4 regions of the Streptomyces sp. NBC_01381 genome follow, and region 4 is predicted to be linked to each of the others. Evidence: riboswitches for the same ligand, from Rfam matches in the RefSeq annotation. Region 4 holds a riboswitch; each other region holds the start of a gene.

The links. A riboswitch is a leader RNA that binds a small molecule or an ion and turns the genes downstream of it on or off. The one in region 4 is predicted to bind cyclic di-AMP.
Positions count from the first base shown of each region.
Region 1: it holds a riboswitch for cyclic di-AMP, as region 4 does, so the genes downstream of both, OG453_RS04945 (M23 family metallopeptidase) here and OG453_RS40620 (C40 family peptidase) in region 4, are expected to answer to the same signal.
Region 2: it holds a riboswitch for cyclic di-AMP, as region 4 does, so the genes downstream of both, OG453_RS28240 (M23 family metallopeptidase) here and OG453_RS40620 (C40 family peptidase) in region 4, are expected to answer to the same signal.
Region 3: it holds a riboswitch for cyclic di-AMP, as region 4 does, so the genes downstream of both, OG453_RS08495 (transglycosylase family protein) here and OG453_RS40620 (C40 family peptidase) in region 4, are expected to answer to the same signal.

Region 1 is NZ_JAPEPI010000001.1:1,014,549-1,018,168, forward strand. Features, by position in the region: gene OG453_RS04940 (PP2C family protein-serine/threonine phosphatase) at 1-810, shown strand, start outside; cyclic di-AMP (ydaO/yuaA leader) riboswitch at 1,032-1,178, shown strand; gene OG453_RS04945 (M23 family metallopeptidase) at 1,190-2,272, shown strand; gene OG453_RS04950 (aldo/keto reductase) at 2,420-3,364, shown strand; gene OG453_RS04955 (PrsW family intramembrane metalloprotease) at 3,365-3,620, opposite strand, start outside.
Region 2 is NZ_JAPEPI010000002.1:1,451,635-1,455,254, reverse strand. Features, by position in the region: gene OG453_RS28250 (HPr family phosphocarrier protein) at 9-290, shown strand; gene OG453_RS28245 (GntR family transcriptional regulator) at 486-1,190, opposite strand; gene OG453_RS28240 (M23 family metallopeptidase) at 1,373-2,173, opposite strand; cyclic di-AMP (ydaO/yuaA leader) riboswitch at 2,186-2,348, opposite strand; gene OG453_RS28235 (pitrilysin family protein) at 2,565-3,620, opposite strand, start outside.
Region 3 is NZ_JAPEPI010000001.1:1,746,344-1,749,963, forward strand. Features, by position in the region: gene OG453_RS08485 (cytochrome P450) at 1-256, shown strand, start outside; gene OG453_RS08490 (transglycosylase family protein) at 418-1,437, shown strand; cyclic di-AMP (ydaO/yuaA leader) riboswitch at 1,631-1,825, shown strand; gene OG453_RS08495 (transglycosylase family protein) at 1,829-2,539, shown strand; gene eno (phosphopyruvate hydratase) at 2,802-3,620, shown strand, end outside.
Region 4 is NZ_JAPEPI010000003.1:511,174-514,793, reverse strand. Features, by position in the region: gene OG453_RS40630 (LysE family translocator) at 1-563, shown strand, start outside; gene OG453_RS40625 (DUF6328 family protein) at 541-1,074, opposite strand; gene OG453_RS40620 (C40 family peptidase) at 1,171-1,644, opposite strand; cyclic di-AMP (ydaO/yuaA leader) riboswitch at 1,648-1,814, opposite strand; gene OG453_RS40615 (hypothetical protein) at 2,180-2,488, opposite strand; gene OG453_RS40610 (ATP-dependent Clp protease proteolytic subunit) at 2,496-3,152, opposite strand; gene OG453_RS40605 (DinB family protein) at 3,292-3,620, shown strand, end outside.

The DNA of each region.
Region 1 (3,620 bases), on a different contig from region 4:
CTCGCCTCCGCCCGCTCCATCGCGGAGACCGCCCAGCGCGCCGTGCTGCCGCAGCCGGATCACCGGATCGGGGGGCTCGACATCGCGGCGCGGTACGAGGCCGCGGACGCCGACGCGTTCATCGGTGGGGATCTGTACGCCGTGCAGGACACCCCGCACGGCGTACGCGTCATCGTCGGTGACGTACGCGGCAAGGGGATGGGCGCGGTGGCGGCCGTCGCCGTCGTCATCGGGGCGTTCCGGGAGGCGGCCGAGCAGGAGGCGACCCTTGAGGCGGTGGCGCAGCGCCTGGAGCGGGCGCTCGCGCGGGAAGGCATGCGGCGCGAGGGGCTCGACGCCTTCGAGGGGTTCACCACCGCCGTCCTCGCGGAGATCCCGCGCGGCGACGGAGTCATCCGCATCCTCAACCGCGGGCATCCCGAGCCGCTGCTCCTGCGCGGCGACGGACGGCTGTGCGTGCTGTCCGCGAGCGAGCCAGCGCTGCCGCTCGGGATGGGCGACCTGGGGGTCTGGCCGGACCGCGCCGACGAGGCGGAGTTCCCGCCGGGGGCGATGCTGCTGCTCTACACCGACGGGCTCTCGGAGGCGCGGGACATCCGCGGCGAGTTCTACAACCCGGCGGCCCGGCTCGGCGGCCGGATCTTTCCCGGACCCCACGGTCCGGACTCGCTGCTTGCGACGCTGGCCGAAGAGGTGCGCCGGCACACCGGCGGGGGAGGGACGGACGACATGGCGCTGCTCGCGGTGCGGCGGCCGGAATCCGGCGACGCACCGGCCGCTGCACCGCCCGATGTCACGGGCCGTGACTGAATCGCACCACTCCGCATAACAACTGACGCACTGTCAAGGTGGTGTGAAGGTCCGGTGTGTGAAGAAGTGCGGTCAACTCGCCCCGTTCCCGCCCCTGGTGTCCCGTTAAGTACAGGCCAACGGCGTTAACGATCAGTCGGAACGGCTTGGAATACGGCCCTGCCGTCTATTAACGTTCGATAACGCAGCGCGGTCGTCCCAGCCGTCACTCGAGTCGGCTCCGTGCGCACGCGCCTAATCCCGAAAGGGAGCCGGGGAACCACCAATTGGGGTGAATCGGGCATCTGTGCATCCGTGCCAGATGTTCGTAGGAGACCTTCCTGCTCCGAACCCGTCAGCTAACCCGGTAGGCGAGAAGGAAGGAAAGGAGCGCGCCCCAGTGGCGTCCAACCGGCCTGCCCCCCAAGCCGTTTACGTACCGAGTGACGACGACCTCGGTGCCCATGACGATGAGACTTGGGAGGAGTGGAATCCCACCGAGGAGTCCATCCGTCCCGTTCGCGGCAGGCACCGCGTCCACAAGAAGGGCGGCGGCGGGCTCGCCCGCAGCTCCACCGTCCTCGGCGTGGGCGTCATCGCCGCCGTCGGCGCGGGCGGCATCGCCACCGCGCAGGGTGGCAAGCCCCCGGTCTCCATCGAGATGCCGGACATCTCGGCCGTCACGGACTCGCTGCCGGAGGCCAAGTCCCTTCCCGGCGTGGGCTCCCTGATATCCGACGACTCCGACTCGGGCTCCTCCGACGCCGGCGTGACGACCGCCGCCGCCCCGCTCACCGCCGCAGGTGTCAGCACCGCCGACGCCGAGCAGGGCACCACCGACGCCGGTGAGGCGCTGCGGGCCCGCATCATGCAGCAGGCCGAGAACCAGCAGGACCAGGCGGACGACGCGGTCCAGAAGGCGGCGGAAGAAGCCGCCGTCAAGAAGGCCGCGGAGCAGGCCGCCGCCGAGCAGTCCGCGGCCGAGAAGAAGATCGCCGCCGAGAAGGCCGCCGCGAAGAAGAAGGCGGAAGAGGAAGCCCGGCGCAAGGCCGAGGCGGAGCGCCTGGCCAAGCTCGCCAAGAGCTACACCCTGCCCCTCAGTTCGTACACGCTCACCAGCACCTTCGGGCAGGCCGGCTCCATGTGGTCCTCCGGCTACCACACCGGCCTCGACTTCGCGGCGCCGACGGGCACGCCCCTCAAGGCGATCCACTCCGGCACCATCAAGGAGGCCGGCTGGGCGGGGTCGTACGGCTACCGCACCATCCTGGAGCTCGAGGACGGCACCGAGATCTGGTACAACCACCAGTCCTCGATGGGTGTCAGCGCCGGCCAGAAGGTCACCACCGGCGACACCATCGGCCGCGTCGGCGCCACCGGCAACGTGACCGGACCGCACCTCCACCTGGAGATCCACCCCGGCGGCGACTCCACCGGGGTCGACCCGGCCGCCTGGCTGCGGGACAAGGGCCAGTCGCTCTGAGGTCGAGGCACTCCCTGTGAACTCCGGCGGTCCTGGCGGCAACCCCCCGACGTCAGGGCTGCCGGCTCGGCATGCCCACATCCGGTAGCGCGGAACTGACATCCCGCTGTACGGAATGCTGGGATCCGTAAGGGTGTTGAGCCCCGTATGACTTCTCTACGCAAGCTCGGCCCGTCCGACCTCGAGGTCTTCCCGCTCGCCCTCGGCGGCAACGTCTTCGGCTGGACGGCCGACGAGGCGCAGTCCTTCGCGGTGCTCGACGCCTACACCGCGGCGGGCGGCAACTTCGTCGACACCGCCGACGTCTACTCGGCCTGGGCGCCGGGCAACAAGGGCGGTGAGTCCGAGACCGTCATCGGCAACTGGCTCGCCGCGCGCGGCCATCGCTCCGACGTCGTGATCGCCACCAAGGTCGGCGCCCACTCCGACTACAAGGGCCTGTCCGCGAACACCATCAAGTCCGGTGCCGAGGAGTCGCTGCGCCGGCTGCGCACCGACTACATCGACCTCTACTACACGCACTTCGACGACCCGACCGTCCCCGTCGAGGAGATCATCACCGCGCTCGACGATCTGGTGACGTCGGGCAAGGTGCGCGCGATAGCCGCCTCCAACCTGACCGCAGAGCGGCTCCAGGAGTCCATCGACTTCTCCGACCGCGAGGGCCTCGCCCGGTACGTGGCGCTGCAGCCGCACTACAACCTCGTCTCCCGCGGCACCTACGAGGGCCCGCTCCAGGAGGTCGCGTCGCGCTCCGGCCTGGCAGCGGTGCCGTATTACGCGCTCGCCTCCGGCTTCCTCACCGGCAAGTACCGCCCGGGGGCGCAGGTCGACAGCGCGCGGGCCGAGGGCGCGGGCAAGCACCTGGAGACCGACCGTGGCGTGAAGGTGCTCGCCGCCCTGGACGAGATAGCGGCCGAGCGTGGCGCCGAGGTCGCGACCGTGGCCCTGGCCTGGCTCGCCGCGCAGCCGACGGTGGCCGCGCCGATCGCATCGGCCCGCACGGTCGAGCAGCTGCCCGCGCTGCTCGCGGTGGGCGATCTCGAACTGACGGAGGCCGAGGTGACCGCGCTGACGAAGGCCTCCGCCTGATCAGCCGCGGTAGGGGTTGTACGGGGCCTGGTAGGCGGGATATCCCGCCGCCGGTCCGGCGTACGCGTATCCCTGCTGATGGAGAATCCGGTACCCGTACGGCGGCGGCATCGGTACGGGCACGGGTGCCGTCGCCCGCGCCGCATAGGCGAGCGCGGGCCTGGCCAGTTCGCGGCGCTCCCACAGCGCGTGCAGCAACTCCCGCTCCCGTACGACGAAATCGGCGCCCGCGCGGCCGCGTCGGCCCCGGTGCCGG
Region 2 (3,620 bases), on a different contig from region 4:
AGCAACACATGGCTGAGCGCCGCGTCAACGTCGGCTGGGCCGAGGGCCTTCACGCCCGACCCGCCTCCATCTTCGTCCGCGCGGCCACGGCCGCCGGCGTCCCCGTGACGATCGCCAAGGTCGGCGGCAACCCGGTCAACGCCGCCTCCATGCTCGCGGTGCTCGGCCTGGGCGCGCAGGGCAACGAGGAGATCGTGCTCGCCTCCGACGCCGAGGGTGCGGACGCCGCCCTCGACCGTCTGGCGAAGCTGGTCGCCGACGGCCTCGAGGAACTCCCCGAGACCGTCTGACAGCGACTGTCGCACGCATACGCCGAAGGGCCCGCCCGGAACAGGGGGCGGGTCCTTCGGCATATTTGCGTCCGCTTCCCGAGCACCGCCGAACGCAACCGAATAAAGGCAGGGGATATCGCCGAATGCGGGCAGCAGAAATAGCCGCCTCGCAATCCCCCGTCGAATAGCACTTCTTTGTATACGGCGCCCCTGTTAATTCTGCAGGCTCACCGTGTTTACGACATGTTGCGAACCCCTCACGCGATCGCGTTCCCGCTCGCGCTCGCCCCGCGGCACGAACCGCAGCCGGTGCGCGGCCGTCGCCCGCTCCGTGTGCTGCGCGGTGAGCGCACGGGCCCGCTCCGCGTCGCCGCGCGCCACCGCGTCGACGATCGCCGCGTGCTCCGCCCAGGACTCCGCGGGGGCGGCCGGCGTCTCGACGACATACATCCAGGCGATCTTGTGCCGCAGCTGGGTGAGCAGCGCGGTGAGGCCGGGGCTGCCGGACGACTGGGCGAGCGTCTCGTGGAACCAGCCGCCCAGCGAGCGCAGATCCTCGCTCTGACCGCGCCTCGAACGCTCCTGGCCGAGCCTGACGAGGCCGCGCAGGACCTTCAGATGGGCCTCGGTGCGGCGCTGCGCGGCACGGGCCGCGGCGAGCGGTTCGAGGAGCATGCGGATCTCCAGGAGGTCGGCCGCCTCCTGCTCGGTCGGCTCGGCGACGCACGCGCCCGCGTGCCTGCGCGTGACGACGAACCCCTCGGCCTCCAGGGTGCGCAGCGCTTCGCGCACCGGGACGCGGGAGACTCCGTAGCGGCGCGCGAGCAGTTCCTCGGTGAGCCGGCCACCCCGTTCGTAGACACCGGAGACGATGTCGTCCCGGATGGCCGTGCATACCGAGTGCGCAGGAATGCGCATGACCTGACCTCCGCCTTAATCCCCGCGAAACGCGGTCGATTGACGCTCATTCAGTGACTCTATTGCAGAGCGTGTGAATTTCCGACGGCGGGTCGGAATCCATGGATATTTTTTGGCCAAAGGCGAGCCTGGAACGACGAAAGCCCCGGCTCTCTATGAGCCGGGGCTTTCGATGAATCAGATCAGACGTTGACGCCGTGCGACCGGAGGTAGGCGACCGGGTCGATGTCCGAGCCGTAGTCCGGACCGGTGCGGGCCTCGAAGTGGAGGTGCGGGCCGGTCGAGTTGCCGGTGGAGCCGGAGAGGCCTATCTGCTGGCCCGGGGTGACCGCCTGGCCGACGGTGACGCTGAGGGACGACATGTGGCCGTACTGCGTGTACGTGCCGTCGTTCATCTGGATGACCACGTTGTTGCCGTAGGCACCGCCCCAGCCGGCCTCGACGACGGTGCCGGAGCCGACCGCGTGGACCGTGGTGCCGGACGCGGCGTGGAAGTCGACGCCGGAGTGGCTGCCGGAGGACCACATGGCGCCGCCGGTCTGGTAGCCCGTGGAGATGGACGAGCCGGTGATCGGGGAGACGTAGCTGTTGAGGCGCTTGCGCTCGGCCTCGCGGGCGGCGCGCTCCTTGGCCTCGCGCTCCTTCTTGGCCTTCGCCTTCGCCTCGGCCTCGGCCTTGCGCTTGGCCTCGGCGGCCTTCTTCTTGGCGGCCTCTTCGGCCTTCTTGGCGGCAGCGGCGTCGTCGGCGGCCTGCTGCTGGGCGGCAGCCTGGGCGTCGATGCTGGCGGCGAGCGAGTCGCCGACGGAGATCGCCTGGGTCAGGCCCGTCTTCTCGACGGCGGCCTCATCGGCGGCGAGCGCCGGAGCGGCGAGGCCTCCGATGACACCGGTGGTGGTGAGGGCGGCGACGCCCGCCACGTTCGCGGTGGTACGCGTGAGGCGGCTCGGGCGACGGTGCTTCCCGGTGGCACGGGTGAACGCCATGAAGCGGCTGATCCTTTCCTTCCTTCTCGCCTACCGGGTTAGCTGACGGGTTCGGAGCAGGAAGGTCTCCTACGGGTTCCTCGCCTCGCGGCAAGGTGCCCGATTCACCCCAGGGGACATGTGGGTCCCCGGCTCCCCTGGCTCGCGCCGTACGGGGACTCGGCGATGACTGTCCGGTGCCGCGGACGCGGCGTACTGCATGACGAACAGCCGGACCAGACGCTAAGCGGGGCGTCTTTCCATCGCCAAACGGATCAGAGGTTTTGTAGCGCACGCCACAGGTCAGACACGTAACCTCCATAGCAATTCGGACATATGAGGACCCCAGCAGCCAATTCCCGCCACTGGGGTCCCGATATGTCCTGACTGTCCCTCAGCCCGTGACCGTCATTCAGCCCGTGACCACACTCACTTCACCGATGCCGAGGGCCTTGACGGGCTCCTCGATCTGCGCCGCGTCGCCGACGAGGATCGTCACGAGCCGGTCGCCCGGGAAGGCGTTCACGACGGCGGCGGTGGCCTCCACGGTGCCGGTCGCGGCCAACTGCCGGTACAGCTGCGCCTGGAAGTCGTCCGGCAGGTGCTGCTCGACCTGGTCGGCGAGGGTCGCCGCGACGGACGCCGCCATCTCGAACTTGAGCGGGGCCACACCCACCAGGTTCTGTACGGCGACATCGCGCTCGGCGTCCGTGAGGCCTTCGGCGGCCAGGGTGCGCAGCACCTTCCACAGGTCGTCGAGAGCCGGGCCCGTCGACTCCGTGTCCACGGAGCCGCTGATGGCGAGCATCGCGGCGCCCGTGCCGTCCGGTGCGGAGCGCAGGACCTGGGCGAACGCCCGTACGCCGTAGGTGTATCCCTTCTCCTCGCGCAGGACGCGGTCGAGGCGCGAGGTGAGGGTGCCGCCCAGGCAGTACGTGCCGAGCACCTGGGCGGGCCAGACGCGGTCGTGCCGGTCCGCGCCGATGCGGCCGATCAGAAGCTGCGTCTGGACGGCTCCGGGGCGGTCCACGATGACCACACGGCCGGTGTCGTCGGCGGTCACCGGGGGCACCGGACGCGGCTCGGCCGTGCCGCCCGTCCAGGCGCCGAGGGTGTCGGCGAGTACGGCGTCAAGGTCCGTGCCGGTCAGGTCGCCCACGACGACGGCGGTGGCCGTGGCGGGACGGACATGCTTCTCGTAGAAGGCGCGCACGGCCGCCGAGTCGATGGCCGCGACCGTCTCCTCGGTGCCCTGGCGGGGGCGCGACATCCGCGAGGTCGCCGGGAAGAGCTGCTTGGAGAGCTCCTTGGCAGCGCGGCGCGCCGGGTTGGCGCTCTCGTGCGGGATCTCGTCCAGGCGGTTGCTCACGAGGCGCTCGACCTCGCTGTCCGCGAAGGCGGGGGCCCGCAGGGCGTCGGCGACCAGGCCGAGCGCCTTCGGGAGCCGGGAGACCGGGACTTCGAGGGA
Region 3 (3,620 bases), on a different contig from region 4:
GTTCGAGGACCCCGACACGCTCGACCTCTCCCGGCGCGACAACCAGCACCTCGGATACGGGCATGGCATTCACTATTGCCTGGGTGCGCCGCTCGCCCGGCTCGAAGGGCAGGCCGCCCTCGCGACCTTGCTACGCCGCCTCCCTGACCTGCGCCTCGCGGCGGAACCAGGTGATTTGCGCTGGCGAGGCGGGCTCATCATGCGCGGACTGCGCACGCTGCCGGTGGAGTTCACACCCGCACAGAAGCACACCTGAGGCACCCTTGAGCTGACGGTGCGTCAAGACTGTGACTTTCACGTGATCTCCGCTGCATCGACTTGTGACAACTGTTCGACTGCGGCTACGTTCACCGACGACTCGGCATCCGCTGTCGCAGCAGCCGCAGTCGCCTCTGCAGTCTTCTGAAAGGCACTTGCATGCTCTCCGGTAATGGTCGTCACCGACGCCCCCGCCAAGCCCCGGCCCTCATCGTCGCGGCAGGTGTCACCGGATCAGCCATCGCGATCCCGCTGCTCGGCGCCACCAGCGCGAGCGCCGCGGACACCGCCACCTGGGACAAGCTCGCGGAGTGCGAGAGCGGCGGCTCCTGGAGCCTGGACCCGGGCAACGGCTACTACGGCGGCCTCCAGATGTCCCAGGAGACGTGGGAGCAGTACGGCGGTCTCGACTACGCCCCCTACGCCGACCAGGCCAGCCGTTCGCAGCAGATAGCCGTCGCCGAGCAGGTCCTGGCCGACCAGGGCCCCGGCGCCTGGCCCAGCTGCGGAGTGATCGCTGGGCTGAGCAAGGACGACGCCCCGGCCGATGTCGACCCGGGTGCCCCGATCACCTCACTGCCCTCGGACGAGCCGACCGACACGAGCGGGTCCGGCGACGCGGGCGAGTCGGGTGACTCGGGCGACTCGGCCGACCCCTCGGAGAAGCCGTCTGAGGAGCCGTCGGAGAAGCCCTCCGAGAAGCCGTCCGAGAAGCCGTCCGCAAAGCCCTCGGAGAAGCCGTCCGAGAAGCCCTCCGAAAAGGCCGACTCCGGCGACGACTCCCGAGACAAGAATCACGACGAGTCGGGCGACTCCGGCAGTGATTCGGACAAGTCCGGGCAGAACGACTCCACTTCGCCCGCCACCCCGAACTCCACCCCCTCCACCGGCGCGGGCGAAGGCTCCGGCCGGCACCGCGGCGACAGCGCGGACGACGGCCAGGCCAAGAACGGCGACCGCGACGGCTCGGGGCGGCACGCGTCGCGCGGCGACGACCGCGCGAAGGACGGCGCCGACGGGACGTACACCGTCCGCTCCGGAGACAACCTCTGGACCATCGCCGACGACCTCGGCGTACAGGGCGGATGGAGCGCGCTCTACGCCGAGAACAAGAAGTCCGTCGGAACCGATCCCGACCTCATCCTCCCCGGTCAGAGCCTCGATTTGGGCGAAAAGTAAGGGAAGTTGACGAAGAGTCGGCCAGTCGCTTCGCGCTGAATGTCCGGTTTGGCGTAAGTGAGAGATGGGTCTCAGAAGCCCTGATCGTCTTTGAAATTCGGCGGATCGCATGACTACGGTCGTGACCGCTCGCCACAGCGGGCCCCGCCGGTCGGTACGCCTAGTCCTGCCAACGGCCGTTCGGGAACAGTCGTCGCGTCAAGCGCCGTAGGCAGGAGCGGGGGACCCAATGGTTTCCGCCGGGCCCGGCCGCACAGCAGCAGAACGAAGAAGCTGCCGAGCGGAGTTGGGACCGGCTAGGGGTTAAGTCGCGCTCAAGAAGCGCGGCCGGGCAACTTCATCGGCCCGAACCCGACAGCTCACCTCGTAGGCGTCGGTGAGGGGATCACTCATGCTGTTTTCCAGCAAGGGCAAGCACCGTCGTCCGTCCAAGGCCACCCGTGTCGCCACGCTCGCCGGCGTCACCGGTGTCGCGGTCGCCGCCCCGCTGATGGCCGCCGGATCGGCCTCCGCCGCCACCGGTTCCGAGTGGGACTCCGTCGCCCAGTGCGAGGCCGGCGGCAACTGGTCCATCAACACCGGCAACGGCTACTACGGCGGCCTGCAGTTCTCGGCCTCCACCTGGGCCGCGTACGGCGGCACGAAGTACGCCGCCACCGCCGACCAGGCCTCCAAGGCCCAGCAGATAGAGATCGGCGAGAAGGTTCTCGCGGGTCAGGGCAAGGGTGCCTGGCCGAGCTGTGGCGTGGGCCTCTCGGGTGCCGCGTACAGCGGTGGCGGTGCCGAGGAGAGCGCGCCGCAGCAGCAGCCGGCCGAGCAGCCGCAGAGCCAGCCGAGCGCCCAGACCGAGGCGCCGAAGCAGGAGGCCGCCCCGAAGCAGGCCGCCCCGAAGGCCGAGTCCAAGAAGACCGTCGAGACCCCGACCGGCAAGAAGGTCAAGAAGGGCGACGGCGAGTACAAGGTCAAGAAGGGCGACACCCTCTCCAAGATCGCCGAGGAGAAGGACGTCAAGGGCGGCTGGCACAAGGTGTACAAGCTCAACGGCGACATCATCGACAACGCCGACATGATCTACCCCGGTCAGCAGCTGCACCTCAGCTAAGAGCTGACAGAGCGGCGGCCGCGCCTCGGCGGAAGCGCGGCCCGCCCCACCCCCGTCCCCACGGGCTCCCCGTCCCGGTGCGCGTATCCCCCGTACGCACCGGGGCGGGGTCTTTTTGATCCACCGCTTTGTTCCGTTCGGAAACTTTTTGCTCTCGGTTTGTCCACAGGGCGGTCGCTCGGCTGGCTCTTGTCCGGGAGCCGGTTAGGCTCGTGTCCGCGAGGCCAACGCCCCGCGTACCCGCGTCACATCCCAGAAGGAGATGCTCGTGCCGTCCATCGACGTCGTCGTAGCCCGGGAAATCCTGGACTCCCGAGGCAACCCCACGGTCGAGGTCGAGGTCGGCCTCGACGACGGCAGCACGGGTCGTGCCGCCGTTCCGTCCGGTGCGTCCACCGGTGCTTTCGAGGCCATCGAACTCCGTGACGGTGACCCCAACCGTTACCAGGGCAAGGGCGTGGAGAAGGCCGTCCTCGCCGTCATCGAGCAGATCGGCCCGGAGCTCGTCGGGTACGACGCCACCGAGCAGCGCCTGATCGACCAGGCCATGTTCGACCTGGACGCCACCGACAACAAGGGCTCGCTCGGCGCCAACGCCATCCTCGGCGTCTCCCTCGCCGTCGCGCACGCCGCCTCCGAGGCCAGCGACCTGCCGCTGTTCCGCTACCTCGGCGGCCCGAACGCGCACCTGCTGCCCGTCCCGATGATGAACATCCTGAACGGCGGGTCGCACGCCGACTCCAACGTCGACATCCAGGAGTTCATGATCGCGCCGATCGGCGCCGAGTCGTTCTCCGAGGCCCTGCGCTGGGGCACCGAGGTCTACCACACCCTCAAGAAGGTCCTGAAGGACAAGGGTCTGTCGACCGGCCTCGGCGACGAGGGCGGCTTCGCCCCGAACCTGGACTCCAACCGCGCCGCGCTCGACCTCATCGTCGAGGCCATCAAGCAGGCCGGTTACGTCCCCGGCGAGCAGGTCGCGCTCGCCCTCGACGTCGCCGCGTCCGAGTTCTACAAGGACGGCAAGTACGAGTTCGAGGGCAAGTCCCGCTCGGCCGCCGAGATGACCGAGTACTACGAG
Region 4 (3,620 bases):
ACTTCGCCGTGGTGGTGCGCAACGCCATCGCCTCCCGCCGCGCCGGGGTCACCTGCGCGATCGGTGTCGCGGGCGGGCTCCTGGTGCACACGGCGCTCGCGGTGGCCGGGGTCGCGGCGGTGCTCGCGGCGGTGCCGACCCTCTTCCGGGCGCTGCAGATCGTCGGCGGCGGCTATGTGCTCTACCTGGGCTACCGCGCCCTGCGGTCGGTGGCGCGGCCGGTGCGGGGTGCCGGTGCGCCGGGGGAGGAGGAGAAGGCGGTGGGCGGCAGCCTGCGGCAGGGGTTCCTCACCAATGCCCTCAACCCCAAGGCACCCATCACGTTCCTCAGCGTGCTGCCCCAGTTCGTGCCCGCGGGGAGCCCCGCGATGCCCAGGACGCTGCTGCTGGCGTCCATCATCGTGGCGCTCGCCCTGGTGTGGTTCCCGGTCGTCGCGCTTCTGGTGGACCGGCTCGGCCGCTGGCTGCGCCGGCCGCGTACCGCCCGGGCGATCGAGGGTGTCACCGGCGGCGCGCTGAGCGTCCTCGGCCTGGTGCTGCTCATCGAGGCGGCTCTGGCGTGACGTCCTGCCGCGCGGCCGTGCGGCGGGCCAGGCGGGGGAGTACGCGGGGGAGCACGCCCCACAGGCCCCCGCACACGAGCAGCGTGCCCGCGCTCGCGATGATCCCGCCGGTGCGGCCCACCGCCACGTCCACGACCAGGAGCACCGATCCGGCGAGGGCGAACATCAGGACGGCCATGCCGGCCCTGGCGAGCTGCGAAGAGACCCGCACGATCAGCGGTTTGGCACGCTGCTGGAACAGCGCCCGATGCACCGCGGCCGGCGCCGTGAACAGGGCCGCCGCAAGGACGGCGAGCAGCAGCGTGGTGACGTAGGTGGCGCGCTGCACGTCGTCCAGGGTCCGGAAGCGGGGCGTGAAGGCGAGGGTCAGCAGGAAGGCGAAGAGGATCTGCACGCCGGTCTGCGTGACCCTCAACTCCTGGAGGATCTCCGAGAAGTTGCGGTCCGCGCGCTCGAACGGCGTCTCGTTGCGGGTGTCGTGAGCGGCGTGGGAGCCATTGTCGTCGGCCATGCCGCACGAGTATCCGGGTCGGCGCGCGCCAAGCGCGGCGGACGCGCCGGGCGACGACGCCGGCCGAAGGGCCGGCCGCCGCCGCCCGGCGGCAGGTCAGCGCACCCTGCCGTACGAGACGCTCTTGCTCCAGATCTTCTCGAGCCGCACCACGGTGTTCGACTTCGGGGCGTGCCAGATCCGGCCCTTACCCGCGTAGATGCCGACGTGGTAGACGTTCCGGCCGGAGTGGAAGAAGACCAGGTCGCCGCGTGAGCGGTTGGACGCGGAGACGTGCCGGGTCTTGTTGTACTGCTGTGCGGCGGTGCGCGGGAGCTTCTTGCCGGCGCGCTTGAACGAGTAGAGCGTCAGGCCCGAGCAGTCGAACCGGTTGGGCCCCGCGGCGCCGTAGCGGTAGGGCGAGCCCTTCTTGGACGCAGCGATCTTCAGGGCCTTCGTTCCGTGTGTCGCGGCCTGGGCCTCCGTCGTGAGCCCTGGAGCCACGAGGGTGCCGCCGACGACGGCGAGCGTGAGAGCCGATGCGCAACCGGCCCTGGTGAGCAGCGACGGAACATGATTCAGCGCGGTCATGCGCAACCCTTCGTCAGCCGCCTGTGAAGGATGACCTGTCGGATTCGGGCTGACAAAGTTGCCCGGCCGCGGTGTGCGGCTTCACCCCAAGGGCCGTTGTCCGGACCTTCCGGACCGACCCGTCGTGCCTGGGTCCTCCACTCCTGCCGGTGCACCGATGTCGACCGGGCATCCGGGCGGCGGCAGGACTCGGCGTCCGCCCGGACCGCCCCGCCGCTGTGGCGGGGGCTTGTCGTCGGAAGGGATCTTGACCCGTCAACGGCGAGAAAACCGAGCCGAAACGGCGTTTTGTGAGGCTCCTCACGGCTGAACCGTTCAGGTGGACAACGCCGGATAAGGGCACCCTTCGCAGGGCTCGACGATCGCTCTACCAGCACCGGAAGGAGTCATTCCGGCCGTCGCGTACACCGCTGACGCACCTGTGACCGACCCCGTTGACGACGACCTGCTACGCCGAACGGGGTAGCCCGTCTGGTCCGTTTGAGACCGGCCCCGGACGGCTACAGCCCTGCCGGGCAGCCGACTTGATGGGGAATCAGGGCGCCGAAGGGGGCGGGACGGTGACCCGGCAGGACCGCCGCTCCCCGTCGAGCACGCGCAGCGCCCGCGCCAACGTCGGTGCGTGCACGGCGGTCTCGCCCCGCTGGTGCATCAACGTCAGCGCGTCCCGCAGCGCGGTGGCGCTGCCGACCAGGGCCTGGGCGGCGCGCAGTCCGCCGTACGTGTCGGACGCGCGGGCGGGGTTGATCCGGCCCAGCAGATCGACCACTTCGAGGTACCGGTCGATCAACTCGCCCTCGGCGCGGGTCAGTGCGGGCAGCGGAGGCAGTTCGGGCGGCAGCATCACCGGCTCACCTCGCGTCCGGGGTGCGGAGCGAGTCCTTGCTGCCGCGGAGCGAATCCTTGCGGCTGGGGATGATCCGGTCCACCAGGCCGTACGCGAGCGCTTCGGGCGCGCTGAGGATCTTGTCCCGCTCGATGTCCGCCGCGATGCGCTCCGGGCTCTGCCCCGTGTGCCGTACGAGGAGTTCCTCCAGGAGCGCACGGGTGCGCTGCAGCTCGGCCGCCTGAATCGCGAGGTCAGATGTCTGGCCCTGGATCGGCTCGCTGATCGAGGGCTGATGGATCAACACCCGGGCGCCGGGCAGCGCGTGGCGCTTTCCGTGGGTGCCGGCGGCAAGGAGGACCGCGGCCGCCGACGCGGCCTGACCCAGGCAGGTCGTCTCCACGTCGCAGGTGACGAACCGGATGGTGTCGTAGATCGCCGTCATCGCACTGAACGAGCCGCCGGGGGAGTTGATGTAGAGCGAGATGTCGCGGTCCGGCGCCAGGTATTCGAGGTGCATGAACTGCGCCATCACGTCGTTGGCCGAGGTGTCGTCGATCGGGGTGCCCAGGAAGACGATGCGCTCCTCGAGCAGCTTCGAGTACGGATCGAGAGTCCGCTTTCCCGAGCTGGTGCGCTCGGTGAACTCGGGCAGGACATAGCGGGCGGACGGTCGGTTCATGGCACGTCACTCCTCTTCCCGGGACCGGATGCGCCGGCCCGTGGCTCCTGTAGAAAATGTACAGGACGTACGTAACGATGGTCGGTGACGGCGGGTGAAACCGGTGGACAGAGATCACGAGAGCGGCAGACTGGCGCGCATGACCTCAACGGACCCCAAGGCCGACCTTTGCCGCTACCTGCAGTCCGCCCGCGACGCCCTGCTGTGGAAGCTCGAAGGCCTCTCCGGGTACGACGTCCGCCGCCCGCTGACGCCGACCGGCACCAACCTGCTGGGCCTGGTGAAGCACACGGCGGGCGTGGAACTCGGCTATCTCGGCGACACGTTCGGGCGCCCGTCCGGCGAGCCGCTGCCCTGGCTCGACGACGGCGCCGAGGGCAACGCGGACATGTGGGCCGCCGCCGACGAGTCACGTGAGTTCATCGTGGAGCTCTACCGCCGGGCATGGGCACACGCGGACGCGACGCT